DNA from 4 places in the Paenibacillus sp. 01T431 genome. Region 1 is predicted to be linked to each of the others. Evidence: riboswitches for the same ligand, from Rfam matches in the RefSeq annotation. Region 1 holds a riboswitch; each other region holds the start of a gene.
The links. A riboswitch is a leader RNA that binds a small molecule or an ion and turns the genes downstream of it on or off. The one in region 1 is predicted to bind cyclic di-GMP.
Positions count from the first base shown of each region.

Region 2: another riboswitch for cyclic di-GMP. It lies ahead of AC1DM9_RS21360 (EAL domain-containing protein); the one in region 1 lies ahead of AC1DM9_RS11555 (methyl-accepting chemotaxis protein).
Region 3: another riboswitch for cyclic di-GMP. It lies ahead of AC1DM9_RS19700 (SpaA isopeptide-forming pilin-related protein); the one in region 1 lies ahead of AC1DM9_RS11555 (methyl-accepting chemotaxis protein).
Region 4: another riboswitch for cyclic di-GMP. It lies ahead of AC1DM9_RS14840 (hypothetical protein); the one in region 1 lies ahead of AC1DM9_RS11555 (methyl-accepting chemotaxis protein).

Region 1 covers NZ_JBFTPT010000005.1:336,648-344,216, forward strand. The annotation lists gene AC1DM9_RS11550 (DUF1836 domain-containing protein) at 242-1,012, shown strand; cyclic di-GMP riboswitch class I at 1,085-1,169, shown strand; gene AC1DM9_RS11555 (methyl-accepting chemotaxis protein) at 1,309-3,012, shown strand; gene AC1DM9_RS11560 (HSP90 family protein) at 3,176-4,948, shown strand; gene AC1DM9_RS11565 (hypothetical protein) at 4,945-5,988, shown strand; gene AC1DM9_RS11570 (UbiA family prenyltransferase) at 6,062-6,973, shown strand; gene AC1DM9_RS11575 (DUF6081 family protein) at 7,003-7,569, shown strand, end outside.
Region 2 covers NZ_JBFTPT010000011.1:335,577-343,145, forward strand. The annotation lists gene AC1DM9_RS21345 (SDR family oxidoreductase) at 1-852, shown strand, start outside; gene AC1DM9_RS21350 (SDR family oxidoreductase) at 861-1,730, opposite strand; gene speD (adenosylmethionine decarboxylase) at 1,738-2,547, opposite strand; gene AC1DM9_RS21360 (EAL domain-containing protein) at 2,682-5,594, opposite strand; cyclic di-GMP riboswitch class I at 5,679-5,764, opposite strand; gene AC1DM9_RS21365 (metallophosphoesterase) at 5,881-7,569, opposite strand, start outside.
Region 3 covers NZ_JBFTPT010000010.1:232,628-240,196, forward strand. The annotation lists gene AC1DM9_RS19690 (sensor histidine kinase) at 1-181, shown strand, start outside; gene AC1DM9_RS19695 (response regulator) at 189-917, shown strand; gene AC1DM9_RS19700 (SpaA isopeptide-forming pilin-related protein) at 1,083-2,570, opposite strand; cyclic di-GMP riboswitch class II at 2,680-2,763, opposite strand; gene AC1DM9_RS19705 (glycosyltransferase family 2 protein) at 3,009-3,470, shown strand; gene AC1DM9_RS19710 (ATP-dependent helicase ComFA) at 3,665-5,908, shown strand; gene AC1DM9_RS19715 (ComF family protein) at 5,905-6,789, shown strand; gene AC1DM9_RS19720 (TIGR03826 family flagellar region protein) at 6,904-7,320, shown strand; gene flgM (flagellar biosynthesis anti-sigma factor FlgM) at 7,429-7,569, shown strand, end outside.
Region 4 covers NZ_JBFTPT010000007.1:158,024-165,592, forward strand. The annotation lists gene AC1DM9_RS14815 (hypothetical protein) at 113-244, shown strand; gene AC1DM9_RS14820 (aspartyl-phosphate phosphatase Spo0E family protein) at 237-476, opposite strand; gene AC1DM9_RS14825 (alpha/beta fold hydrolase) at 472-1,977, opposite strand; gene AC1DM9_RS14830 (hypothetical protein) at 2,129-2,308, shown strand; gene AC1DM9_RS14835 (copper amine oxidase N-terminal domain-containing protein) at 2,524-3,483, opposite strand; gene AC1DM9_RS14840 (hypothetical protein) at 3,508-4,242, opposite strand; cyclic di-GMP riboswitch class I at 4,598-4,682, opposite strand; gene galE (UDP-glucose 4-epimerase GalE) at 4,824-5,834, opposite strand; gene AC1DM9_RS14850 (oligosaccharide flippase family protein) at 5,919-7,466, opposite strand; gene AC1DM9_RS14855 (polysaccharide pyruvyl transferase family protein) at 7,567-7,569, opposite strand, start outside.

The DNA of each region.
Region 1 (7,569 bases):
CCCTTTTATGTTTATATTTTTTTTATTCTTATGATCTACTATAACGAATGATTACATGATATGACAAATGCCATATCCAACGGTAACAGCCTTATACGCGCTTTAAAAGCGATTTAACGAGAATGAAAGGCTTATTCTCATTGATTTTCGAGCCTTTACAAGCGTCATTCTCCGGCATATGATGAGTTCATATGAACTTGTAATATAGGAATGCAAGACGAATGCGCGAGGAGGAAGCGATATGGAGTCCTTTACGCTTACTCGAAAAGAGATGGCTTGCTTGCTGCTGGCTCTGGACGGAAAGTATAATTTGAAGCCACTGCAAGTGCTGCAAGCCGCATGGACCAAAACGCATCAATGTGACTTGGAGAAAGGCACGGGACTGCCTGCATTTATGTCTACGCTGCTGCCTCCAATTATTGAAAAGCTCATTAAAGGAAATGAGATTAAAGGCTTTTCACTACATGAAATTGCTGCGTTGGGCCAACTAATCGAATATTCGAATCTGTCGATTACCTCCATGCAAAACTGGGTAAAGCGAGATTTCAAACCTTATTTCGATTGTCCGAAAGCTGGGAAAAAATATTCTCTGAACCAAGCTGCGTTATTATTCATTATTGATGATTTAAAGTCAAATCTTGATTTTGAATCAATACGCAAGCTTTTTGAGATCGTATTCAAGAAACCAGAGGATGAAGCAGACGATTTAGTTGGGCCTATTGAATTATATGCATCTTATACCAGTATGTTTGAGGAGCTAGATGCGAATAACGATCAACTGCTCGACATTTCCGGTCATTTGAAGGAAAATCCGCATCAAGATTTATTGACAGAGCATGTCATTCGCTCTTCAGCGAATCAATTTGCAAGCAGATTGCCGAATTTAACGGAAAAACAATGGGAAGCGGTGCGAAATATTTTGCTCGTTGCGGTTATTTCCATCCAAACCTCCTATTTTCATTCGTTAGCAAGGCGTTATTGCAATGCAACCTTATTTTTAGCCACAGAATAAATATGGTTCAAGGGATGACAAATTCACTAAATAGTCCTATACTGGTTTAAGTTGTAAACTACAAAATAGACAAACTGAAAAAGGCAAACTTGTTGAAAGACAAGGACGCAAAGTTATGGGCCTAAGGTGTACGCACTATGGCTGCCAGACCGCCGGAAGGATAATAAGCTAACTGAGCTGTCCGCCTCCTGTGGCTGGATAGCTTTTTTTGTTTTCAGGAGACAGAGGAGAGAGCAAGCAGGATGGTTTTTAAGGATAGGATAGAGAGAGCAAAAATACTGTTTAAGAAATTGAGTTTGAAGAAAATAACGAGCAAATTATTGCTTGTTACCGCAATCATCACACTTTTTAATGTAGGCTCGGGCGTTTTGATTTATTTTCAAAATCATTCAGTAGCAACCTCAGTCGAAGGCTCAGAGGAATTGCAGCGTGCTGAACGCAATTATCAAGGTATATCGAATAGGCTGCTGAAAGTGATGCTTCTAATGGTAGATGCCATTGAAAATGGCAAAAGCGATGCAACGCTGATCATGAAGGATTTGGAAACGATGCCTGCCAACATCGATGAATTAGAGAAACAGCTTATCGATATGGATAAGAAATATCCGCCTGCAACGGAAGATGGTCCTTATTATGCGAATCAGGTTAATGTTCTTAAGCTTGCATTAGATAACTTGAAAGTGACGAATACAGATGTGAGTGGATTATCATCAGATGAGAAATCGCTCCGCATAAGCAATCTAATAAGCGTATATACCGTCATTCTAAGTTATTCCAACGATACAATGCACGAGCGTTTGACCGCAGACGCTAACGCGACGCAGAAGCTTCTCGATAAAGACATATCCAGTGCGAACCTTATTGTGCTTATAAATGTCATTTTGCTAGCTATTCTTCCTGCTATTATGATTTTTGTCATCTCACAATCGATTAGAACAGGACTTGTAGGCATTACAAAAAGAATTAAGCAGTATGGCAATAATGATTTTACAAGTCAAGAAAAACTCGTTCGCTCTGACGAATTTGGCGATCTTGACCACGCTTTGGCTAATATGGGCGATCAGCTGCGAGAAACGATTAAAGCTACGCTTGAAGTGAGCGAATCCGTGCTCCACATTTCGAATAATATGGATAATATGATTGGTATTAATCGAAAAGCATCAGAGGATGTAAATGGCCAAGTGGAGCTGGGCAGAAAAGTGCTGCTGTCGCAGTATGACGATGCTTCATCCATTTCGGCAGTTACGGAAGAAATCTCAGCAAGCTCTCAGCAAATTGCTGCGTCGAGTGAATACATAAACAATGATATGCAAAATATGAAGCAATCATCTCATAACGGCACGCAGCAGATGGCTGGCGTGGTCTCGATGGTAAATGAAACAGTAGACCAGTTCTCAAAGCTAACTGAAGCTTTCGAAACGATGAATGAACGATATAACAATGTAGCTAAGTTTTTGAACGGCATTCAGGATTTGAACACACAGACGAATTTGTTGTCACTGAACGCATCCATTGAATCGGCAAGAGCGGGTGAGCATGGCAGAGGGTTCGCAGTTGTCGCTGATGAGATCCGCAAGCTGTCCAGTCAGACCGATATGATCTCGAAGCAGATCACGAAGGAGCTGACACTCATACAAAGCGATGTGGCAGCAAGCAGCCGCACGATCGGCAGCTTCGCGAATGTTATTAACACGACTCGTCAAGCATCCGAAACCGCAAGCAGCACATTCCAAGCATTGGAATCACAAAGCAGCATGCTGTCAGATCAAGTGAGCGAGATTTCTACGGCAATTAGTGAAATTACAACAGGCATGTCTCATATCGTGTCTGCAGTAGACAAGCTATTGACGACGTCTTCAGAAGTGAATGGGAAAATGGAACATATGAGCGAGCTTTCAGTTAAGCAAAATGATATTTCCGATGATTTGCGCACGCTTGCGGAGAAGCTTTCACTTTCCTCACAGGATTTGAAGGAGAAAGCAGCTGTTTTCAAAGTGTAAGCAACAAAAATGATAATCGAGTGAGGCAGGCAGCATCCATAGGTTTGGGGTGCTGCCTGCCTCTTTGTGCAAATAAAGAAGGATAAGCGAGTATAATGCCGAATCAATGAATGGAATAGACCAATAAAAAAACAGATCCACTATGGGAGACAGGATGAGCGAAATGAACTTTCAAGTTAATTTACAAGGGATGATCGAGCTTCTCTCAAAGCATTTATATTCGAGCCCAGGCGTGTTCATTAGGGAATTACTGCAAAATGGCGTTGATGCGATTACAGCACGCAAACGGCTTGGACATCGCTTTGATGCACGCGTAACAGTTGAAATTTACGGTTCTCGAACGATTGCCGTTCACGATAATGGGATAGGCTTGTCCGAATCCGAAATCCAGCTTTTTTTGGCTCAAATCGGAAGTACCTCCAAGCGTGACGAAATGGATTCAGCAGACGACTATATTGGACAATTTGGCGTGGGTTTGCTGTCCTGCTTCGTAGTGAGCGGCGAGATCGTTGTTATTACCCGCTCCGCTCTAGAAGGCGATACTTTAGAATGGCGTGGGCGGCCTGACGGCACGTACACGATTCGCAAGCTTGAGAAGGATGCTCCAATCGGCACCACCGTGTTTTTGACATGCAAGGAGGGTTACGAGGATTATTATGAATGGGATCGTGTGATGGAGTTAATGAGCCATTATGGTCAGTTCCTGCCTGTTCCGATTCATTTGTCCGAAGGGAAAACAGATATTAGGATTAACGAGGAAACTCCTCCGTGGTCCATGAATAGCAGTGATGCGCTCACCTATGGCGAAGATCACTTGTATCAAACCTTCTTGGATGCCATACCTTTAAAATCAGTAATTGGTGAGCTTGAGGGTGTCGCTTATATTCTTCCTTATGCTGTAAGCTTGCAAGCCGAGAAAAAACATAAGGTATATATGAAACGTATGCTGCTTTCCGATCAAGTTAACAATATGCTTCCGGATTGGGCTTTTTTTGTTACGTGTATCATGAATACGAATGGACTTCGACCAACGGCTTCTCGGGAGTCATTTATGGAAAATGAGCTTTTTCACACCGTAAAGGATGAAATTGGCGAAAACATTAAACAGCATATGATTCAGCTTTCAGAATCAAACCCTGAACTATTCGGTAAAATTATTGTTATTCATTCTGCTTCCATTAAAGCGATGGCTGCCGAAGATGATGAGCTTTATCGATTGTTTATCCGTTTCTTGTCGTTTGAGACTTCATTTGGCATGATGAAGATGAGCGAAATATTGGAACAGAACAAACGTATCGTTGTATCTTCAACGCTTGATGAATTCCGCCAAGTGGCTCGCGTTGCCAAAGCGCAAAATGTGATGGTTATTAATGGCGGTTATGTCCATGATTTTGAGCTTGTGCGCAAGCTGTCGGAGCTGGATGAGGATATCGAGGCGTTAGTTCTAGATCCGATTAATTTCTCGAACGTCTTCCAATCCATAACTCCCGCGGAGCATAAAAGCATTCTTTCCTTTCTGGAGCTCTCGGATCAGCTGCTAGCTCCATTTCAATGCAGAAGCGTAGTAAAGCGATTTGAACCAGTGGATTTGGCCGCTTTATACAATACAAATGATGAAGTGAATTTTCTGAGAATGGCAGAGCAAACGAAAGATGAAGCTAATGATTTGTTCGCAAACATTGTGGATGTCGTCATCCATGAGCTATATGAGGTGCCATATGCGACGATTTGCTACAACTTTAACAATCCGCTTATGCAGCAGGCTATGACCTGTCAGAATGCGGATATGCAGAAGCTAAGCATTGAGACCGTTTATACGCAGGCCTTGCTGCTTGGTCAATATCCTCTTGGCCCTGAGGAGCTGAAGTTAATGAACAAATCGTTTATGCAGGTGCTGGAAATCGGTCTTAGTCAGGCTGGTGAGCGAGAGCTATGAAGCAGCGATATGATCAATTGCGAAGCGAGGCATGGAGCTTGCCGCAGGGAAAACAGAAGCTTGCGGTGCTTGAGGAGGCTATTCGGATAGCCGATTTGCATATGACGAAGGAAGACTCCTATTACGCCCGCATGTCTTATTCCGAGGCAGCGCTTGATTCGGGCTATGAAGAGCGATTTCTTGTTTCATTTACCTGGTGCTTAACTCAGTTTGAAAAAGATCCGGCTGCTTATTCGAGCTTCACCCTTATTTGGCACTATAAATGGTTTGTTAATCAAATTTGGCGGTTTCCGCAATTTGGTACGGATCAAATCACTTCGATCTTTAATGATTTTAAGGCAAAATGCTTACAATACGGTCACAGCCTGCGCCCATATTATCAATGTCTTCATCGATACGCGCTATCTCAAGGCGATCATGAGTCGGCTCAAGCAAACTATGAGCTTTGGCGCAAGACGGCTAGAGATGGAATGTCTGATTGTAGCGCCTGTGAGCAAAATGGCTTTGGCTACTATCATTTTACAGTTGGCAGATATCGGCGAGGACTGCAAGCTATGAAGCCTATTATGGATGGTCGAATGACCTGCAAATCCATTCCGCAAAATACGTACAGCCATCTGCTTCTCCCGCTCCTTGAGACAGAGCAAGCAGATGAAGCTGTAAAGATGGCAAAAAAAGGCGCGCGTTTGTTAAAGGGCCCTGGTTACTTAAGTGAATATGGGAGCTTCCTTGCTTATTACACAGCAACCGACATTCATAAAGCCGCCAAATGGTTTGAACAAACCGTACAATATGCGCTGGATACGAAAGTAGGCTGGGATCGGTTGTTGTATATGATTTCAGCTAGAGCATTTCTACAATTGTGGCATGCGAAAAACCGTCGGAGAAAGCTGAATGTTAGCAGCGATATTACGTATGAGATGATTGTAAAGGATACCGAACAATTAGCTGCTGCTTTTGATCAGAGAAACCAAAATCATTATTGCACCGAGCTGCTCAAACAGAAGCTTAAACAAGTTCAAAAACTAAGCCATTTTTAATCCATGTGTTGACGTATAGCAAATGGAAGTGGTTCAATTGAACGATCGACAACAGAGAGGGCAGTGGCAGCTTATGTTTAAACAATTTATGAAAGCATCCAGGCTGAGCGTTCTTCCTGTTATGCTTATTCCCGTGGCGTTAGGTGCGCTGGGGGCTTTTGTGTGGAACGGCATTTTCAATCCTTTATTATTTATCATCACCATAGTTGGGGCAGGAACAGCCCATTTATTTTCTAATATGATCAATGATTTATGGGATTATTATAACGGTACGGATACGGCCGCTCAATCGACGGAAGGGGTAATTGCAACCAACTCTGGCTATTTGACAAAAGGGACGTGGAGCATTCGCACCTTTGCCACTGTGACATGGGCATTATTTGGCATTGCAGCGATTTGCGGCATTATACTTAGTATAACAAGCGGCTGGCCGGTGCTCGTATTTGGCGGGCTTGGGGCGTTAATTGCTTATTTCTATGTAGCTCCGCCGATCCAATTCGGATACCGCGGCAAAGGCTACAGTGAAGTCGCGATTTTGATCTCCTTCGGCATACTGCCTGTCGTAGGCGCTTATTTTGTACAAACCTCAGAATTAGATTCTCGGGCATTTTGGCTATCGCTCCCAATAGGACTTTTGACTACCCTAATATTGTTTAATCACCATTTCCTGCACTGGCAGGCTGATCGTCAAGCAGGGAAAAGAACATTAGTCGTCGTTTGGGGAGAAAAGAGAGCACTCGTTTTCTCGCGCGTTTTGCTTTTTCTCGCCTATATTTCGCTTATCCTATGCGTGGTCGTGGAAGCATTGCCTATTTACGGGCTGCTGGCGCTGCCAACAGCGATACCTTTATATTTGGTATACGGCAGGTTATCATCAAATAATGTATCGACTGCATACGTACCGCTTATGGGAGCCTCGCTGAAAGCAACGATGCGATGCGGAGTGATCTTAATCGTTGCCTTAATCATTCAGGGACTTATTTAAAACATACAACTTAGAAAGAGGTCATGGATATGGAGAAGCAATGGACTTTAGGAGATTTTCATACGATTCTAAATGAAGGGGAAGTATGGAAAATCGGTGGTTTTCCGCTGCAAGACGGAACCTTCTGGCAGTACCGAGAGCCTAATGCGGTTGTCATTGTTCGCAATGGACTGCTGTATGTAAGAGCACCGCTTAGCCGCTCGAACGATCAAATTCAAATACTGGATAATGCTAAGCATATGTATTATTCTGCTGAACCTGTTCTTGTACCTGAATCCGGTGAGATTAGCTTTGAGCTGCAAATTCGCGCACGTTCGCAAAATACAGCGCCTGATGATCTTTATGATGGTTTTGTTTCTTTGAATCTGCTCGATTTCACGACGGGCGGTGCGCTCGACTTTTTTGCGGGAAATGACAAATATGCAAGTGTATATGCCGTTCTTCCTTTTCCGGGAGTAAAGGTGCCGGAGACGGATAAAACGAGATATTTCTGTGTGTTTAAGGAAGACACAAACTTTGCGGCGCGCGAATTTAATACGTACAAAATTACGTACAATCGCACCAATGATGAAGTCGTATTTTTTGTGAATGGCCAA
Region 2 (7,569 bases), on a different contig from region 1:
GCTGGAGCTACACGAGGAGCTGGACGCGGTATTGCAGTAAGTCTTGGAGAAGCAGGAGCCACCGTTTACTGCACAGGAAGAAGCATTCGCGGCCAAGCCTCCGATTTGAACAGAGCGGAAACGATTGAAGAAACAGCCGAATTGGTCACTGCACGAGGAGGCGTGGGCATCCCGGTTAGAGTGGACCATACAGTTGAAGCGGACGTTCAGGCTTTGTTCGAGCAAATCAATAAGGAGCAAAATGGACAACTGGATGTGCTGGTCAATAACATTTGGGGAGGAGAAAAATTAACGGAATGGGGAAAGCCGTTTTGGGAGCATTCGTTAAGCAAGGGCCTGCTAATGCAAGAGCGTGCCGTAAAAGCTCATCTCATTACGAGTCATTATGGGGCTCCATTGCTGGTGAAACGGAGAAAGGGACTAATTATTGAAGTAACGGACGGAATCGATTACCGTTATCGCGGAAGCTTGTTTTATAGCTTGGCCAAAATTTCGCCTATTCATCTTGCCGCAGCAATGGCAGCTGACCTTAAGCCCCATGAAGTAACGGCTGTTGCTGTAACCCCCGGCTTCCTTCGTTCTGAGGAAATGCTTGAGCATTTTGAAGTAACGGAAGAAACGTGGCTTGATGCTGTGCATGGCGGCAAGCCAGATGCCGAGCATTTCAGCCAATCGGAAACGCCATATTTTGTTGGACGCGGAATCGCAGCTCTTGCAGCAAGCAGCGATTTGCTTGAAAGATCCGGACAAGTATTCCCGAGCTGGCAGCTGTCTGATGAGTTCGGCATAACCGACGTCGATGGCAGACAGCCGCACTGGGGAAATTATGCGAAGCAGCATGGTTTCTTGTAATACCTACTTTACCCGTTTACAACTTCTCCGCCGTTAATATGCAGCATCTGGCCTGACATATAACTGGAATCATCACAAGCTAGGTAGACATAGGCAGCTGCTAACTCATGCGGCTGTCCTGGTCGTTTCATCGGTGTATCTGAGCCAAAAGTGGCTACGGACTGCTCATCGAATGTCGCTGGAATAAGCGGCGTCCAGATCGGTCCGGGAGCTACACCGTTAACACGAATGCCTTGCTCAGCCAAATTTACTGACAATGCGCGCGTAAAGGAAACGATTGCTCCTTTTGTAGCGGAGTAATCAATTAACGTCGGATTGCCTTTGTATGCCGTTATAGATGCCGTATTGATAATGGAGCTGGATGCCTTCAAGTGCGGCAAAGCGACGATCGTCAAATAGAACATGCTGAACACATTCGTTCGGAACGTAGCCACCAGCTGATCCGACGTAATATCCTCAAGCTTCTGCTGCACATGCTGCTCTGCTGCGTTATTCACCAAAATATCCAGCTTGCCATACTCCTTAATCGTCTGCTCGATGACACTTTTGCAAAAATCCTCTTCGCCGACGTCGCCAGCAATAAGCAAACATTTCACGCCAGCTTTCTCTACAACTTCCTTCGTCTTCTCTGCATCGCCATGCTCATTCAAATATACGATCGCTAAATCCGCGCCCTCTTTGGCAAAAGCAACGGCTACCGCGCGGCCAATGCCGCTATCTCCACCCGTAATAATAGCTGTCTTCCCTTTCAGCTTGCCTGCCGCTTTATATGAATCCGATTCAAAAATCGGCAGCGGCTTCATCTCGGATTCAATGCCCGGTTGACGGTTTTGGTGCTGCGGCGGGTTAATATTTTTTTGTGATGACGATTTAGACATGAGAAAATCAGCTCCTTATATTTTTTCCATAAAAGATTTCATCCATCTCGGTCTTTAATCTTCTCGTAATTTCCTCTTGCTCTATGGTTGACAACGAATCCTTCGTATAGCCAAACAAATAGTTGTTCAAATCAAATTGCTTCAGCTTGCATTTGGTATGAAACACATTTTCTTGATAAATATTAACGTCGATCATGTCATACAAAAGAGATTCCTTCTTCGGTATGTAGTTCTGAATCGAGTTAATATCGTGATCAATAAAAAGTTTATAACCATTAATGTCACGAGTGAAACCTCTCACACGATAATCCAGTGTCATAATATCGGTATCAAATGAATGGATCAGATAGTTCAGCGCTTTAAGCGGTGAGATCTCGCCGCAGGTCGATACATCAATATCTGCGCGGAACGTGCTTATCCCTTCGTTCGGATGATACTCCGGATACGTATGAACCGTTATATGGCTTTTATCCAAATGCATCACTACGGAATCAGGCAAGGGACCCGGCGATTCTTCAAACGACTCATTGGGTCCGCCAATTACCGGCCCTTCCGATACGAGCAAAGTAACGCTGGCACCCTGCGGCTCATAATCCTGCTTTGCAATATTAAGCACATGCGCTCCAATAATATCCGATACCGTTTCCAAAATATTCGTCAGCCTATCCGAATTATATTGTTCGTCTATATAGGCGATATATGCTTCACGCTCTTCTTTCGTTCTTGTATAACACACATCATACATATTGAAGCTGAGTGACTTCGTTAAATTATTAAAGCCATGCAGCTGAATTCTTTGTTCCGGTGTAAGTTTCAAGCGCACATCCTCCTTTTCAATAACTACTATTTCCTTTTACCCAAAGACCGATGCGGCAAAACTTTTATGTTGCACAAAAAAAGCATTTCACGCCCCGGTTTTACCGAATGTAAAATGCTTTTTCCATCTCATTTTTAATTATGTTTTTTCAATTCCTTAATCCGGAGTATCGGATCTCCCACATACACCTGTGTTTGAGGAAGCATGCCATCACGCTGCTTAATGGCTAGGAAATTAAGCGTATTGACGAGCTCATCCTGCTGCTTTTCTTTTAATTGAAATTGCACACCATATTCATAAATGTCTTTGCCCAGTTCATTGTACCAGACGATAAATCCGAATAGCACATACATTTGATTAAGAATTTTCGTCTTAAACATCAAGAGAATATCGCTGTTAACGGGCAGCTTCACACCGACTATAAACCGGAGCCCGCCTGGTCCGATGTTTCGAACAAACACCTCTGTACTCCCAAGCTTCACACTGCTACCTTTGAACATCGTAATGGTCATCTCTGCCAATAGACAATGCTTCAAATCGATTCGAAAGCTTTTTCTCCGATTAACGAGCACCTCTTTACTTGGCATAAATAAAGCAGGCTCTTTACAAGATCTTCGGCTCAAAAGTTGTACGATGCTGTCCGGCTCTACAGGACGACTGAAATAATAACCTTGGATTTCATCGCATCGCTGCTCGCGTAAATAGTTGAATTGCTCCTTCGTTTCAACGCCTTCAGCCACCACCTGCATGCCAAGTTCGCCAGCCAATTGAATAATGCATTCAATAATGCTTTTATTTCTACGATCCGTCATCAACTCCTCGATAAATGACCGATCAATTTTGATCGTATCGAGTGCCAATCGCTTCAATAAATAAAGAGAGGAATAGCCGGTTCCAAAATCATCAAGCGATACTTTGATTTTTCTTTTCTTCAGCTCCAGCAGCAATTCAGTCACCGCATTCTCATTGCTAATAAAGGAGCTTTCCGTTATTTCAATTTCCAATCGATCTTGGGAAATTCCTGTCTCCTCGATGATCTGATCGATGGTATGCAATATATTTTGCTGAAGAAGCTGCTGCACCGAAAAGTTAACCGACAGCGTAACCGAAGGCAGGCCTAAGCTCTGCCACCGTTTATGCTGCATACAGGCTTCGCGAAGCACCCATTCTCCTATGGATACAATAAGCCCCGTTTCCTCTGCGATCGGTATGAATTCAGACGGAGCAACCAATCCCCAATCCGGATGATTCCAGCGCAGCAGCGCCTCAACGCCAACAATTTCCATCGTTTGCGAATGTACGCGAGGCATATAATGAAGGAACAGCTCTCCTCTTTCCTGCGCTTTACGCAAATCATTGCTGAGTGAAAATAATTTGAATGATTGCACATTTAAAGAAGAGGAATAGCACTGTGATTGGTTGCTGCCTCTGGACTTCGCATGATAAAGAGCCGCATTCGCATTTTTCATCAACTGCTCCACCGAGCTCCCATCGCCAGGCGATTGACTGATTCCAATACTTGCAGTTACATTCAGCTCATATCCTTCTATCAAAAATTGCTCATTGATAAGCTTAATAATAGTAGCTGCCATATCCTTGATTTCGTTTTGCTGCTTTACATCAGCTATAATAATTGCAAATTCGTCTCCGCCAAGTCGGAATACGGTTTGGCCATCACGTAAATTGCTCATCAATCGGAAGGCGATTTGTTTCAGCAACTCATCCCCAATTGGATGCCCCAGCGTATCATTTACATATTTGAAACGATCCACGTCAATCAGCACGATCGCCAGCCTCTGCTTAAAATACTCGCTTACCCTTAGCTGCTTATCTAGCTGGTCTTCAAACATTCTGCGATTTGGCATCTCCGTTAAATAATCGTGGTAAGCCAAATATTGATTTAATTCCTCAGCCTTGCTCCGATCCGTAATATCAAGGACTACTCCAACGATTGCCTGCTCTCCCATATTTGACACTTGATTATAGTGCACTTCGCAATGAATAATCGTCCCATCTTGTTTAATGGCTCTGTGGCAGAAATTGGATACAGACTGACCCTCCTGTAACTTCGTTAGCTGATTAACGACGGCTTCACGGTCTGAAGGATGGATCGTCTGTATAATATCCATACCATTCAAGGAGTCATAACCAAACATTTTATTGAGCTGATCGTTTGAATAAACGAAGTTGTTTTTCTGCGCGACAAAAATACCGACAATGGATTGCTCGACAATACTGAGGTATTTTAATTCGGTCTCAGTCAACGATTGCTCAATCATTTTTTGCTGCGTAATATCCTTGGCAATGCCATAGACACCGATAAGCTTTTTATTAATAATGATTGGAATATTGGTCACATTAAATTTGATCGTTTGTCCTGTTCTCGTAATGCCTGTCGTATCATAGTTTTGAGGTGTCAGCGTCTTGACTGTTTGCTCAAAATATTGAATCGTTTTATCCAGCGCTGCGGCATCTACAAATTTATGAAAACTATCATTTATAATTTCCTCTTTCGTATATCCAAAAAGTTGCTCAAGCACTGAATTGCATGACAAAAAACGCCCTTGTGCGTCTAAAGAAAAGACCGCGTCAGGATTGTTTTCAAATATCGATTTATAAAGCTGTTCTTCTAGTGTGAGGCGATGCTGCAATTTTTTATTTTCCGTTACATCCTGAATCATGCCTATCGTCAACAATATCTCGTTTTCGTCATTAAGTATGAATGTAATGTTTTCTACAACATATCTAACTTCACCGCTCTGACGAACGATTCTGTACTCGCAAACGCTCTCCTTCTTTGATTCAATTGCAAGGTGGAACTGCTGAATAACACGCTCACGATCATCGGGATGTACAAACTCAAAAAATTCGTCCATCGACATCGAGAAATCAGATTTCATACCATATATTTCGAACATTTGATTCGACCAGGATGCTTCTCTGCGAATATGGTCAAACTCCCAGTAGCCTAAATTCGCTATCTTTTGAACAATATTAAAACTACTAACATTAACATTGCCATTAAAACGTTTAATCATTTGTTTCATTGCTAAATATCCCCTCTTTTTCATAACGTAGGCGGTAACCTGAAGTTTTTAAGGAGAGGATATAGGTATGTTATCACTCATCCTTTTGGCAACCCAGCCACCTTTGGAAATTTCCTTTAGGCCTGTTGGCTTTGCGTCATTGTCTTTCGACAACTTTGCTTTTTACTAGGACTTTTTACATATACCAGTATTCCATATTATTCCGATATATACCATAACCAATTTAATAATAGGTCGAATGATGTAGAAAAACCTCCCATTTTGGGAGGTTTGGTATATTGATGATTTACAATCTAGGATCGATTTCCTTCTCTTTGGCGACCTCAAACAACAGATTAGCAACAGCCGCTTGATATCCATCGTTGTCTGGGGCAATTTCAGCAAAAGGAATCGCCAGCATATGCTGTCCTAGCCGGTACTCGTTAAATGATGTACGAAGCTTTTGCGTAATATTTTTTTGCTTGATGAGCTTATTGTACTTGTGCGGAAATCTATAATCATAACCGTAAATAATAGACATGTATTCCTTATTGCGCACTTTCATATAGGGAACCGTGTACGGCTGAGGCATCTCCGGCTTTATCACGACACCTTCCATATGATTGTCTACCGTAAGCGTGTAGAAATATTTTTCTGCAAGCTCATAGCTCTCCGCATCAGACAGCACAAGCGTAATGAATGGATCGTCAGAGAGGAAACGATACATCTCCGAGGTTTTCCACGCTGGCAGCTGCTCTCTTCCGTCCACGTATACGATTTTGAGCAGCGAAAATGGCTTGTATTCAAGCTCCCCTGCCTCGGCATACAGCTCTAGCTGCCTCTTATACGTTTCATATGCTTTGATATGCTCATCAATTGGCCTGTTTTTCTCAAGAATAGAATGAACATGCTTAAAATTTTGATAGACGGCTAGGCCATACTTCTCATTAATAGCCCCTTTGCTAAGGTGAAACTGATCCTTTTCAAAACCACTTTCCTTGAAATCATGCGCAAGCTTTCCGAACGCTTCCTCGAATCCATTCGCCTTCAGGAATGCAAGCTCTGTCTCAAGCCCCTTCTCAATTGGCTTAAACTGCTTTTCGATGAGACCTTCTCCCAGCGCCTCCCATGGCAAAAGCTCGCCATCCAGCAGAAGCATCGATATATCGTTTTCCTTCATGTAGCTTCCGAATCTTTGCAGCAGTCGCTCATAAACAGCGGTTAGGTCAACCTTATTTATTTTGTACCCATTGCGGCTCACTGCAAAACATTGCTCGATATCTGCATGCAAATAAACATTGCAGCGTGATCCCATATATTTGGGCTGCAGCACGACCTCTTTAACACCGCGCTCCATAAAATAGTTCAGCCCTTTCCTCAGCGATTCCAGCTCACCCGCCGCTTCATCCTTATCTGCAGGAGACATGGTTCCTGAAATAAAGTTAATTTTATTGCGCGAGCAATACTGCAATCTGCGGGCTTCATCATCATCCAGCTCCTGCAGCGATACTTTGCGTTCCTCTTTGAAGAGAGCAGGAAGCTCGCCTTCCATGCCGGCTATTGCCGATTTCTGTGATTTGAAAGTCGGCTTCACCGACAGAGAAACCGAGGTTAGCAGATTGCCGTGAACTGCGCCTGAATCCAAATGGATTTTATTTCTGATCCGAAATGCTTGTTTAGCAGCCACATGTCCAAAAACATGATACGGCTGGTTTCCTGCTGCATCCCGCTTCAGAAACGCAAGCTGTGCTTCAATCGGCGCCGATCGGTCGAGTCTAAAATTGCGCTGATGACGGATCGAATTCACATCCAGCTTGCCAATATATTTGTTCTCGCATGGCGCGTGAGTCACATAATAGGATGGTCCTGATTTTCCTACCATTCTGTAGAAAGGCTTCGACAGCGATACGAGATGATTAAACTTCTGAAGCAGCTCAGCATCGCCTCTCAGCACCTCAGTCGAATCGAAGTAGGCATGCAGCAGCTCCTCTTCCAC
Region 3 (7,569 bases), on a different contig from region 1:
CGTTGGATTTAACAGCGATTTAATCGAGCAGGATGCTACTCGAAACGCACATTTTGGATTGGTAGGGATGAGAGAACGCATTGAGCTAATAGAGGGAAGGATGGATATAGACTCAAATCCCGGTAGAGGGACGAAAATTATAATAGATATACCTACTACTGCCGAATCTAGAAAGGAGTAAGATGATGATGATCCAAAGAGCTGCAAGCAATATGAATACAATCAAAATTTTACTTGCGGATGACCACCAGCTGTTTCGTGAAGGACTTAAGCGGATTCTAAATATGGAAGACGATCTTGAAGTTATCGGCGAATGTGGTGACGGCATTCAAGTTTTGGAGTTTTGCAATCATACCATTCCTGAGATTGTCCTGATGGATATTAATATGCCTATAGAGAACGGTGTCGTGACGACTGAACGATTAAAAAGTATGTTTCCTGATGTTAAGGTTATCATTTTATCTATTCACGACGATGAGAGCTATGTATTCGAAACCCTTCGTAAAGGGGCTACGGGTTACCTTCTGAAGGATATGGAGGCAGAATCGCTAATTAACGCCATTCGTTCCGTTGTCCAAGGTCATGCCTATATCCATCCTAAAGTGACAGGCAAGCTCATTAACCAGCTTCGCCGTATGACGTATTTGGATGAGATGGGAATTGTCTCAGGTGCTGCAGCTGCTCAGGAACCGGGAGTTAAGTTCGTTGCTGGCGATGAAAGCCCATTAACACGCCGTGAGGCAGAGGTGTTAAGGCTTATGGCAGAGGGCAAGAGCAATAAGCTCATTGGAGAGTTTTTATTCATTAGCGAAAAGACGGTTAAAAACCATGTGAGCAGCATTTTGCAAAAGATGGAAGTTGATGACCGTACGCAAGCTGTTATCCAATCGATCAAATATGGATGGGTTACCCTGTAGTAGCCTTTTTGATCATTACTTACATATCGAGCAAACCCCCGTATCGGTTGATACGGGGGTTTTTGTTTGCATATAAGGTTGCCTTGCGATGGTTGTGTAAAAGAAAAACACTCCTAAGCTGTATAAAACCAGCCTAAGAGTGCGTGGTGAAACATATAATCTTAACTATTTTCTTTGTTTTTGTCTGCGAAGAGAAATGAATCCCGCTGAAAGGGCAAATGCCCCGATGAGATAATAAGGAACCGGACTGCTTTCGCCTGTTTTTGGCAGAGTAGCAAGCGGGACTTGATCTTCATCTACAGCAACAACAGGATCGATTGGCGGCTCGCCTTCTCCACCTTCAGTAACTCCTCCAACAGGTGGATCTTCATCATCAATTTCAACAATTGGTGTTGCTTCAGGTGACGATGTAGGTGTTGTCGTTACCGTAGTTGTAGCAGTAGGTGTGTTGTTAGGCGTGCTCACAGGTGTGGAAGGTGGTGTAGTGTTAGGTGTGCTCTCAGGTGTAGGAGTTGGTGTAGCTGTAGGCGTGCTCTCAGGTGTAGGAGTTGGTGTAGCTGTAGGCGTGCTCTCAGGTGTAGAAGTTGGTGTAACTGTAGGCGTAGTCTCAGGTGTAGGAGTTGGTGTAGCAGTAGGTGTAGTCTCAGGTGTCGATGACGGTGTTGGAGTAGGCGTAGAGCAGGTTTCGCCTTCATTCACAAGTGAAAGCTCCTTCTCCTTGCCCCAATGGATTTTCAGCGTATTAGGTACAGTTTGTGGATCAGTTGGGCTGACGAGCTCCGTATTCGTTGAAAAGCTTACGAAACCTTTTCCAGGTATTACACCATTTCCTGTTTGAGTGGTATTCGGAATTTCCCATGAATAAGAAACCTCGATATTACTCTCGTTGGTTACTTTCCAAGCTCTTGTTTTATTTGGATCGGCGGAGCAGGCTGTTTCAAGTTTGAGCTTAGCCGTATTGATAACTGCTTTTTGCACAGAGTTATCTGTGGTTACTACGATCTGCTGGGTAGCCACTAAATCGGTGGTAAAGCCATCTAAGGTTAATTCTTTTAATGTATAGGTACCGATAGGTAATTCGTTGAATTGCAAAATACCGTCACTATTGGTAACACCGCTTTTGACTAATTTACCGTCTTTCCAAAGCTCGAAGGTAATGCCTGCATGAGGAGCGCCCTCGACATCATTTAAATGTTTGTTGATGATGATACTGCCCGTACAGCTGTTCGAAAGCTTTAGATTCCATGCTAAAATTTTGTCACCATGAGCGCCGGGACCTAATGTCTTAATTAAATCTCCGCTATAGATATCTAATTGATAAGGCAAACATTTTGGAATGTTAATCGTTACGGAGTAAGTACCTGCTTTTGGATATATAATAGACTGTCCCTCAAAAAATGTTTGCTTGTTGTATGGAATGGTTGTATCGCCGGGTCCAGGTGCCCAGTCAGCAGGGCCTTCATAGCCGGAGAAGCTGACTCTAACACAATCTTTTAGCGTCTGGAACGTAGCGGTAGCTGTTCCGTTATTATTGACTACGATATTGGAATGCGTGGCAATGACATCCTTGCGATCTGATGAGTACTGTGGACAGCTATTCTCATCTACGAGTGCCGCAGCATTCGTACCTTGATTGCTATCACCTTCGGCCATGGCAATGGAACTAAGCGACAACGAAAAAATTAATAACAGAGCCAGGGCTAAACTGATTTTTTTCCTAAAATAACGCATCTTTCACTCTCCTCTTAGATACGTAGTGGGGTTCCAAGAGGGCCGGTTACACTACTAGCTCCATATAATCCAAGTGTCCAATTGTAGATTATACTTCATCGCTTCCCTAGTTATTTTGATTGTGAAAATCCACTCTCCCTTTCTATATGCGTGCACCGGTTAGATATGCATGCTTTCATATTAAAATGATAACATGTATTGGAAATTGCTCAAGGGTGTTTCTTTGTCAGAAAATGACTAATAATCATCATAAAGCAGAATATATTTTTGGCATAACACACATTTTGTCACCTTGTCCCTTGATTGCGGAACCAGTGGGCTCTTCATGGCATATAGTGTCACAAAGAGGAGGTGGCCGCCATGTTTGAACTTCTACTTCTTGTTATTGGCTGTTATGCTTTGGCTGCATTGTCGGTGCATCTGGCGTATCGAATTTGGCGAGGGCGCCAGCAATCCAGCAAGCATTATGTGCTCGTAGCTGACGTTCAGCAAAACAATATGGAATGGTATGTACGTTCGCTGTTTTCTTTCTCTCGGCGAATGGGGAAAAACGTTCGTTTGACGATCGTAGATCAAGGGGTTACAGAGGAGACACTGGCTATTGTTGAACGATTAGCTAGAAAGGGCGATGAGGTCAGGATTCACTCTAATGGATCTAATCCGTTGTCTGAAAGCGAAGGCAGTAAGCGCTCTCAAACAGAGGGTGTGGATGGAACTCAGCTGCTATGGCTGCTCCAGGCAGAAGGAGTTGTGTCGCTTTCCGATCATGCGGTGCTAATTGATTTGCAAAATCCGACAGATTTGTCGAAAATGCCATTTTAGTATATACTCTACGGTAATGAAATAGTCGGAGTGAAGCACACTCAATAACGCAAATGCGTTGTTGGGTGTGCTTTTTTTTGTTTACAGTGCTTGCCAACATCATTCTCCTTTTGTCTGGGAAGGGAGAGGCCATAGTTAACTTAACAGATGAATAATGAAATCAGTTCTATAAAGTGTCGAGGGAGCGAATAGAGATGAAGGCACAATTGTATGTTGTGAAAGTGAATGGATGCTGGCAGGCTCGACTGACTATCAAGGCAATGGTGGATAAATACTTCTGGATGCATGGAGCGTTTGGTGAAGCGGGATTCTTGAACAACGAGATCGCAGAGGAGGGATGGCTGCTAAAAGAAGAACTGCCGCTCGGGGATGCGTGCATTGCAGTGGAGCTTTGGGATGCGGCTATAAAACGTGGCAATGGCGGCAGAAATAACGCGAGTAAAAGCTTAAATGAGGGGGGACGGAATGCTGATTATGAGGCGATTGAGATGTTGGCGGCATGTGCGGAGGAAGCAAAAGCTGATGGGGCGGGTGGAGATGCAGCAACTGGCGGGTTGAATAGTAGTAAACAGAAATCTAGCGAGCTGGTGAGAAATTATCGGAAATACAGTGGAGGAGTAGAGCAAGCAGTAAATAACGGCAAGGTTAGTTTGGGGAGTCGTTGGCGGTTTTTGGGTAGTCGAGGGAAGCGGAAAGGAGCGTTGGCGATAGAGAAGCTTTTTGGTTTAGTGGAGAGGTGGGAGAAGGTAAGGGGCGCTGTGGTTGGGGAAATCGGAGGAGAAGCGATCGCGAATAATGGTGAAAAGCGTAGCAGCGCTAAGCGTGTGAGTGGCGAGGAAGCGGGAGTTTATAGCGCTGCCGAGCTGGGAGAGATCGCGGCAGGAGCGAAGCTTGCCGCGGGTATGCTGCAGGGACGTGCGCTTTTGCGAAGCGAGGCGCACGCCCTGTTGTCTAGTGCAAGCTGTCCCGGTGCCGCGTCAAGCTGGAGAGAATTGCTCCAGCTTGCTTCGCTGCTCGGGCAGGTGCGCCTGAGCGGATCAATCGCCGCCGTGGGTGGCGGGCGATTGGACGCTTTGGGGCGCCGCAGGCGGGAGCGCAGCTGTTTGCGCTGTGGGAGCGGCGAGGCGCAAATGCACCGCACGGCATGTGCAGCGTGCGGGAGGCACTGCGCCTATTGCATGGCGTGCATTGGGATGGGGCGAAGCCGGGAATGTGAGCTGCTTATTACGGGGCAGCGCGCGGGGTTGAATTGGGCAGAGACGACGGTTCGCGGCTCTGGTAAGGGGTTGAGGCCGCTGACGTATGAACAGCGGCTTGATAAATGGGGGCTTAGCCCTGCGCAGACAGCTGCAGCAGCTAAGGCGCTGCAGTTTGTGGAAGAGCAGCCGCTAGCCGCGGCTTTATCAAAGATGGACAAGCAGCGGCAGATGAGAGAGTTTCTTCTCTGGGCTGTAACAGGAGCGGGCAAGACGGAGATGATTTTTCCGCTTGTGGAGTCTGTCCTGCTGCGCGGCGGAAAGGCACTTATTGCCACACCGCGCCGTGACGTGGTGATCGAGCTTGACCCGCGTATTCGGAAAGCTTTTCCTAAAGCTTCAGTCGTAACATTATACGGTGGTAGTGAGCAGCGCTGGGAAAGTGGAGATATTACACTTGCGACAACGCATCAGCTGATGCGGTTTTATCAAGGCTTTGATCTCGTTGTAGTTGATGAACTAGATGCGTTTCCTTTTGCGGGCGATCCACTGCTGCATTTTGCAGCAGACAAAAGTTGTGCGCCAGGTGCTGCTCGCTTGCTGCTGTCTGCTACGCCGCCTAGTGAGCTGCAAAGAGCAGCAAAACGAGGGAAGCTGCCTCATGCAAGAGTACCTGTTCGTTATCATCGTCATCCTCTTCCAGTGCCCAAGCTTCTACAAACGCCTGCAGTAAAGCAGATGCTCCAGCACCGCAAGCTGCCGTCAAAGCTCTTAGCAGCCATGCGGTCATCGCTTGATCGCGGTGCCCAGCTTTTTGTATTCGTGCAGCAAATTGCGCAAACCGAGCCAATGGCGGCTTTATTACGTGCTGCTCTTTCAAATCCTGCTGTTGCGGCAACCTCTTCACAGGATGAAGAACGAACAGAGAAGGTGCAGCGTTTTCGCTCGCGGGATATACGAGTACTAGTCACAACTACGATTTTAGAGCGGGGCGTTACTATCCCAAAAAGCGATGTCTATATTCTTGACGCAGACGGAAGGCTTTTTGACGAGGCTTCACTGGTTCAAATGGCTGGAAGAGCAGGCCGCTCTGCGGATGATCCATTCGGTCGAGTGTACTTTTGCAGCCATGATCGCAATCGCCCACAGCTGCAGGCGGTACGCCATATTCAAACGATGAATCGCATGGCTCGCAAGCAAGGCTACTTGCTCCCCACTCCCAAAGGAGGCTCGCCAAAATGAACGTCTCGCCAAGAGCATGGCTGCAGCGTCTGCAATCCGCTTTCACCACATCCGCGCAGCTGCTCGCTCCAACGTCTGCCGCATGTCTCCTATGCGGCAAACCGCAAAGCGAGGCTCGCAGCGCGAGCAGCTACAACCACGAGAAGCTGACGACCCAGCTTCGCAAATCCCTTTGCGGAGGGTGCCTCTCCGCAATACCATGGCTGACCCGCATCGCCTGTCGTAGATGCGGGCGCGGTATCCCATGCGAAGACTGCATACGTCGTCCGCATGGCGCATTCGTATGCAACCGCAGCGCGGTTCATTATAATCAAGCGATGCGAGCCATGCTCGCCTTGTATAAATACAGGGGCAATGAGCAGCTTGCCCCTTTGCTCGGGGATATGCTTTTGCCTGCATTCGAGGTGATGACCATGGAAATCATTCAACAGTTTATCGTGGCAAGCAGCAGCAGCCGCAAACCAAAAATATCGATTGCAGACTGCTGGGATGCTGTTACCTACGTTCCTGTAAGTGAAGAACGAGCAGCTGATCGGGGGTTCAACCAAGCGGAGCAGCTCGCCAGCCATATCGCGAGGCGTTTTCAGCTTCCGATTATGGAATTGCTCATTCGTTCGCGACATTCAGAGAAGCAAAGCTTCAAAACGCGCTCCGAAAGAATGCGCGATACGCAATCTCTTTTTGAAGTGAATACGAACAATTTGAGCTTATTAGCCTCTGAATCCCATAGCAAAAAGCATCTAAACGATAGAGCTATTCGTATACTTTTAATTGATGATATCTACACAACTGGAAGTACGGCAGAAGCCTGCTCTAAGGCTCTGCATTGTTATACGGAGCTTCCGCTCGATATCTATATTTTGACCTGGGCTCGTTCATAATTCAGCTAGGCTGATAGAGCTAATAATTAGATTCATAGTGAAAAAGTTAATGCTATCGATTAGAATGTAACTAATAGCTAGTATGGTTTTACAAAAAAAGGAGGGCTCAGAGCGATGAACCTAGATAATTGTCCTCGCTGCGGTAAGCTTTTTGCAAAAAACTTTAGAGACGTGTGCCCGACATGCATGCGAGATATTGATAAAGAGTATGAGCTTTGCGCAAACTATTTGCGTGAGTTTAGAGGCTCAATTATTACTGAGGTATCTGATGCTACGGGTGTTTCGATTAAACAAATTACGAAGTTCATACGCGAGGGACGCATCTCCATTATGAATGCACCTAATATGTCATACCCCTGTGAATCTTGCGGAACGCTGATCCGTGATAATCATCTTTGCGACAATTGTCGCAATCGAATTGAGAAGGACAAGAAGCAGATGTTCCAAGACATATCGCGAAAAGAAGATTTGAAAAGTGCTTACAAACAAACGGGCGTTTATAAAGGCTTAGAAAGATATAATGATAAATGATTTAAGTTAATATTTTGATGACTATAAAATTTCACTTGACTGAAGCCGATAATACTTGTAAAGGTAATCGGCTTTTTTAGTTCCTGTAAATAATGAGGTGGGTAAACAATGAAAATAAATGAGACGAATCGTATCGGAGCGCTTAATCCTTATCAGAAGCATTCGGAAGCCAGAGTAGGCGGGGCAGACAAGGCAAAGCAGAAGGACGAGGTTCAAATTTCTGCTGCAGCTAAGGAATTGCTATCGACA
Region 4 (7,569 bases), on a different contig from region 1:
ATATAATCCATCAATTATCAATATAAATGATATAAAAGTCCTATTTCAATATAGTCAATAAGCCTAAAGTTAGGTATTATAACTAAAAAGAAGTGAAATGAGGGCGATAGACATGTCTAGTTATTTAATGTTTACTGAGCTATCAACGCCATTGAAATGGTTTGGAATTCGGATTTTCAAGGATGAGAACGGCAGCTACTGGTATAAATACAAACAAAATAAACGTAAACGTATTTTTAAATAGAGCTATCGTCATCTAATAATGTACGTGATGCACAATTTTCCTCATTCATGCAGCCTCTCTCAAATCTTACGCAATCATAGCAATTAAGAACAAGATCAAGCGCCCTGCTTGCTCCCAACACTTCATCAGCTTGATAAGACTGGCACACTAATAGCTTATCGATCATTTCCTGCCGCAGCAGCTCAATCGTCTGCTCTAGCTTTATTTTGTGTAGAACAGTATCTCTATTAATGGTCCCTCACCTCTCCCTGAGCATGCGTATTACGAACGGTATCAACATTTAGTTCCTCGCTATACATATTGCTTATTCTTCTCATCACTTGACTAGCCGCTGCAAAATCGCCATCTTTTTTATAGCTATCCGCGAGTGATTCAACAAGTCCCAGCAGCATGTATTCCAGCCTGCTTCGTTCCTGAACCGCCCAGTTATCGTACAAGCCTGCGAGCATTTCTTCTACAGGATAGACAAGCAATTCTTTAATAAGAATAAATTTCCTTAATGCTCTTTTCTCCATATGAGCCTCTTCAAGCGACTGAATCCATTTCAGCAAGTCACACACGACAACCGCGTTCAGCTTAACATGGCTGCGATTAGCAACAATCGGATTCGTCCCCGCCGTATCGAACAATCCTTTTAAATGAGAAAGACTAACTCGCAGCAAATTACTTGCTTTGCTAATCTCTGCAAGTGGCCATAACGCATCGCATAACTGTTCTCTGGTCGGATTCGGGTAAAACATTAAATAAATAAGCAATCTCTTCGCATTACGCTGCTGCCAGCCACTCGATATTTCCTCGCCATTAATAAATACACGAAACGCTCCAATTAGCTTGACCTCGAGCAGCACATCCTTGCTTGGAGTACTCTTATAGGCATCGCCAAACATTTTAATGGCATCGATACTCATTAACCCAAGCAGCGGATCTCCGACATGAGTGCTCTCCGTGCCACTTAAAGGGTTGGAGAGGAAATCTAATATCTTCTGAGCGGCATAGGTCTGATTATCTATAAACACCAAGCTAGCTGCATCAGGCACCGTTACCGAGAACGCATTCGGAATAAACTGCGCCGTAATCTTCGACATATAGGATGGATATATCGTATCTTTGTCCCCCGCCATAACGAGGCAAGGCTTATTAATTGCGGATAAGTCATCCAAAGGATTCTCGGCTGCAAAGAGCTCAATTAATTTAAAGTACACATCCATGTCGCACTGCAAGTACGCCTCTTTTACCCATCTTGTCTCTTCCCTATCCTGAGGCAAACAGGTTACTAAACTAGCCATCTGCTCCGCCAGTGCAGCTGCCACACCGTTCTCAGCATAGCTCCGGCGCAGCTCAACCGAACGCTCCATTGCCTCCGGAGGATAAAATCCAATCGTCGAAATAAGAACAAACGACTTCACTCGCTCCGGGCGGCTAATTCCATACCTTGCAGCAAGATTACCGCCAAGTCCATGACCGACCAAATGTGCCTCCGTTATGCTATATAAGTGGAAAATTTCATCAAGATCATTGCAAAGCAGCTCCCATGTTAACTGAGAACCGTCATGTGATCGCTCCCCATGCCCGCGCAAATCATACCGTACAACATGATACCGTTCAGTTAGCACAGCAGCCATCGGCTCCCAGACACGAGCATTTAGGCCTAGACCGTGTAAGAGTACTACAACTTCAGCATCAGGATCAGAAGTGCACTGATTGAATTGGTAGAACAAATTAAATATGTCCATAGTCCCCCTACATTACCACTACTGTATGATTTTAGGTTAGTCTGTAATGCTAGTGTAATGCAAATTTTAGTACTATGGTAGTGGCTTTGCTAGTGAAATGAGTCATTTTTTTACATTTTACAACAAATTCTTGTAAGGGGAGACAAAAAACATGCAAAACAAGCTATTTGAACGCAGCTTTTTGCTGTTAATGATCACTCTGCTTGATTTGGGTAATCCTTTTCGTGTTAAAATATATCAGGAATTGGATTGGAAAATTCATTATACATTTTTAATCTGCATCACAACCTATAATAAGCTGAACGTACCGCTAACGACTTACAAGCCTTAAGGTTTGTATTTAAGGAAGTGTGGGCTAAATGGGAGCCCTTATCCCCTATAGCTGCAGCTGGTCTCTTATAACTAAAATAAATTATAAATAAATGCAAGCAGATGCATGTATCACTTCATGTAATTGTAAGGATAACGCAAAGCAGGGGCAGAAGAAGTCATCGCGACCTCTTCTGCCCCTGCTCTAATTTTACAAAAAAGAAGTGAAAACTCCTATTACATCAAACCCTCTGCAATAGCTCTTCCTGCTTCAAGCTCTTTGTTAAAGGCTTCTCTGTAGGAAGCAAGAACGTCTGTGCTATACCCATTCGTCGTCAGCTTAGCTTTCGTATCGGACATGATAACTTCAAATTTTGCAGAGCAATTGTCTACTTCTTGAAGTCCTTTAGCTTTAAGCTGAGCTTGAACCGTCTTATCCGTTGCCGCTACATACTGCAGTCCAATATCCATTAGAGTCACCTTGCAGCTTTCTTTCAGCGCAGCGAGCTTGTTCTCTGCTTCTGCTGTAATTTGCTCATACGTCGGTTTAACTGGTACGCCACCACCGCCGGCATTACCCGTACCGCCTGTACCACCAGAGCCTCCAGTTCCGCCACCCGTGCCTGGAAGAACGACTCCGCCGCCACCTTGCTCAGCTCGATATGCTGCTGACTCACCGCTAACTGTTTTCGTCACCGGATCGTAGCTAATCTGTGTGCCTACTGATTCTGACAAGAAGCGAATGGGCACATAGATCGAGCCTTTATAGGCATAGAGGGATTGACCAGCCGGCAATGCCTTCGTCTTTCCATTAAACACAAGAGTTGCATTAACTGGCTGTATTGCAATTGTAACGCTCGTTTGCGGCTTCTGGCTGCCCGTAGCGGCACTCTGCAATTGTTTCTTCAGCGCAGCAAGCTCTTTCTCTGTTGGCTCGGAGATCGTCGCTTTCGCACCATCCCAATTTACTGTTTTTAGCAGCGCGTAAGAAATATAACGAATCGGTACGTATGTACTTCCTTGATGAATAAATGAATATTGTCCATCGGGCAGTTTGAGTGCTTGTCCATCAAATTGCAGCTTAATGGGCTGTGTCTTTGTCTTAATCGTTTCGGTTGCTGCGGATGCAGCGGTTGCAAGTACGGATGACAACATCATTACAACTAGAAAAATAGATAGAATACGTGACTTTTTCATAGAGCCTCCTCAGAATAGTAAAGCTTACTTGTTTAGCGAGTTTGCAATTACTGCAAGCGCATTGGCTCTAGCACCAGCCTTCGCACTCTCGTATTGCGCGCTCCAATCCGGAAAGCTTTGCTCACCTAGATCGGCTGCTTTATACTCGCTCTTGGCATTGCTTATTAATTGATTGAACCTGGCATCACAATCGGCTTCCGCAGAAAATACCTTATTCAGGTATTTACTTTGAATAGTAGCAAGCGTAGCTTCTTCATCACCGCTAAGCTCTTTCGCAATCTGCTTAACCAAGCTATTGCTGGTTGCTTGACACGAAGATTTCAGTTTTTCCAGCTTTGCTGTAACCGATGCATCAATCTCTTTTTTCTTCTGGGACTTATTTTCGGAGTTTGAAGATCCCTTATCCGGCTTTTGTCCCTTGTCTACATTATTAGACGCTTCATCTGGCGGCAAAGTTGCGCTGGGACTAGGTTTTAGGACTTCATCTGGCTGCGTCGTTGGAACTAGATCAGGCTCTTGTGATGGAGTAGCATCAGGTTCTGAAGTCTGATCTGTCTGATTAGTAGATTGTTCATTGGGCTGCTCCGTAATCTTCGGCGACTCTTGTCCTGCATTGCTATCTGCAGCTTCTTCAAGACGCCCATTCAGTTCATCTACCTGATTTAACTTCGAATAGAGACTCATGCTTCCATAAATGACAATACCGATAACAACGAGAGCACCTGCGATAATCATTAGTGTTTTGTTCGTTTTTTTCATTGTTTTGGTTTCATATGAGCCACTAAAGAAGCAATGATTGCATATGAATCTCCTTCTTAGAATTTAAAATAAAAAAGCTGACGCTTCATAGTGACGGGGCGTCAGCTTGCGGATATAGCGTTTTCAGATCTGTTAACGACGCCATTCGTGCTAGTTCATGAGACAGCTGCTAGTTTATTTTTGTGATAAACAATCCTCAAATAAATCTCCATGCGCTTTTTCTCATCTAAGCAATCTTCCCACAGCAATTCATTGAATCCCATACAGAGTTGATGCCATTCACGTACAACGTTTGCGCGCATGAACATAATAATAACCTCCATGTTTCCACATAAACCACGCGGGAGGCACGATATTCGGTAGCTGGCTGGCAGTCTTTTAAAAGATAAGCCCCTGTAGCTTTGCGTCACCACTTTTCAATGGTTTTGCCTTTATCGTGTGGTTATGCGGTTGTTTTGTTTAATGGTATGGTAACAAAATTGTTGAGGGGTGTATAGGGTTTGTTGAATTATCAAACGTTACTAAATTTAATGATATTTTTCTCAAATGTAGTACGTCTTTGAACTGTTTTTGTAACTGCTCTATTCGTATCCATTTGGATTATTTAATTGCCAACGCCAAGAGTCTGCGCACATTTCTTCAATACCTTTGTTAGCAACCCACCCAAGTTCTCTTTTCGCTTTTGTGATATCTGCAAAACATACAGCTACGTCTCCAGGCCTTCTCTTAACAATTGTATACGGAATAGTCACACCAGAAACTTTTTCGAAGGTTTGTACAACGTCTAATACGCTATACCCTTTACCAGAACCTAAATTATAAACTTCTACACCTGTACCTAACATAGCTTTATTAAGAGCCTTTAAATGTCCTATTGCAAGATCTACCACATGAATATAATCTCTGACTCCGGTCCCATCATGTGTTGCATAGTCATTACCATAAACTTTAAGTTGAGCTATCTTTCCCATTCCTACATTTGTAATTATGGGCATTAAGTTATTTGGTATTCCTTTCGGATTCTCACCAAGCAAGCCACTTGCATGAGAGCCAACAGGATTAAAATAACGTAATATTAAAATACTCCAGCCTTTATCTGAATCATAAATATCTCTAAATAATTCCTCAATTATTAATTTAGTACGACCATAGGGATTTGAAGAACCTAACAAATGATCCTCAGTAATTGCTCCTGATAAAATAGGAGAATAAACAGTGGCTGAGGAACTGAAAACTATTCTTTTCACGTTATACTTTTGCATAACTTGGCATAGAATTAGAGTTCCTGTAATATTATTGTGATAATAATTAAGTGGTAATGAGACTGATTCGCCTACTGCCTTAAGTCCAGCAAAATGAATAACAGCATCAATATTATTTTCTGAAAATATTTCATCTATACTCTCTTTGTTTAACAAATCAACATTGTAATATTTCATTGGTTTTCCTGTTAACATTTGAATTCGATTTAAGGATTCACGGTTACTGTTAGACAGATTATCAATAACTACTAATTCATAACCAGCATTTAATAATTCAAGGCAAGCATGACTTCCAACATAACCAGCCCCCCCTGTTACTAAGATAGCCATTACTATCACCCTTCCTTTTTTATCAAACTTATTGAACACATAAGAAAATTGTGTTCTGAAAATAATTAATTTATGAGATTATTTTTATAATTTTTTTGATAAATATTTCTTAGATTTATATTTCTGAAATAAAGATCTCAAAGGAGTAATTAACAAATTCCTTTCATAGTTATTCATTCCTATAGTCCACATTAAAAAAGAAAATAAAATTAAATATACAAAAATTTTAATAAACAATTGAATTAGATTTATGTCAATAATAAAATAATTCAATAACAATCCGAACATCATTGCAGTAAAAACTGATACACTCATCTTAAGTATATTTCTCCAAAATCCTATAATATCAATTTTCAATTTGATATAATAATAAATATTCATAACAAATACATTTCCAAGAACTAAAGCAACAGTTGTTCCAATAGCAGCTCCGATTCCGCCGTAAATCTTTCCAAGATATAAACTAACTACTATACTAAGTAATGCTATACATACGTATGTGATAGCACGAAAACCCATTATATTTTTAGCTTGTAATATCGTCATACTTAAAGTCTGAATTAAAGGTACAGTAAGAGGTATCATAATTATTAATGCAATAATATAAGCATTAGAATAGTCTATTCCCGCCCAATATTTTATAAATGCTTTCCCATAAAGTATAAAACTACTTAGAATTAATGATAGTATTATATATTGTAATCTACCTATTCTGATAAATACATTTGAAATCTCTTCTTCTGAACTATTCTGTGCAATCATCTGAGTGATTCTAGGAAGAAAAACCCCGCTTATAGCTGTAGATAATGCCATATAATAATTCACGAATTGTAAAGCAATGGCATATACTGCAACCATTTTCGAACCCGACACAATACCTAATATGAATTGGTTAGATCCCCAATATATTTTATCAACTATAATAAACAAAAACATCCAGAAAGAGTATTGAAATATCTCTTTTAATAAAACAAAATCAAAATTTTTGAATTTTAATTTTGTATTTAATTTCACAAAACAATACCACATATTAGCTACTAAATAAACAATATTAAAAATAGTTATTGTTAACACCAAAGATAAAGACTTGTATCCCATAAACAACAATAAAAGCATAATAAGAGGAACCATTAAAGATCTTAAAATATTAGTAATCTTTAAAAAGACAAAACGTTCATAAGCAGTAGCTATAGATGTGAATGTTCCTAATGGAAAGGTTATAGCTAGATTAATTATTAATAACAATAACATAATTTTCATTTTATACATTTCATCTGGTAACATTGTTGTTGAAAATATCCTGTCAACAGTCGAATATAAAATACCCCCAACAAAAATAACTATAAGGCCTATAAAAGTGTTTATAGTTAGAAACATCCCATTTAAACTATATTCATTATCTTTGTCTTCTGATAATCTATACATTGCTATATATCTGACAATCGCACTCCCAATACCAAAATCCAAGATTGTAAGATAACTAACTATCGACGATGTTAACGAATATAGACCAAATTCAGATTGTCCCAACTCCCTTAGTAAGGTTGGTGTAAGAAATATCCCCGTTATATTTGTAATAATCAAAAGTAAATATGAAAGTAGGGCTCCAGCTTTTACTTGATTATATTTCAATCAATTACTTCCCCTCGCAAGAGTATATTAAATAATATAATCCTTCATAAGAAATTATATTTATTACCTGAAATTTTAGAGTTAAGTATAATTGTAAACACTA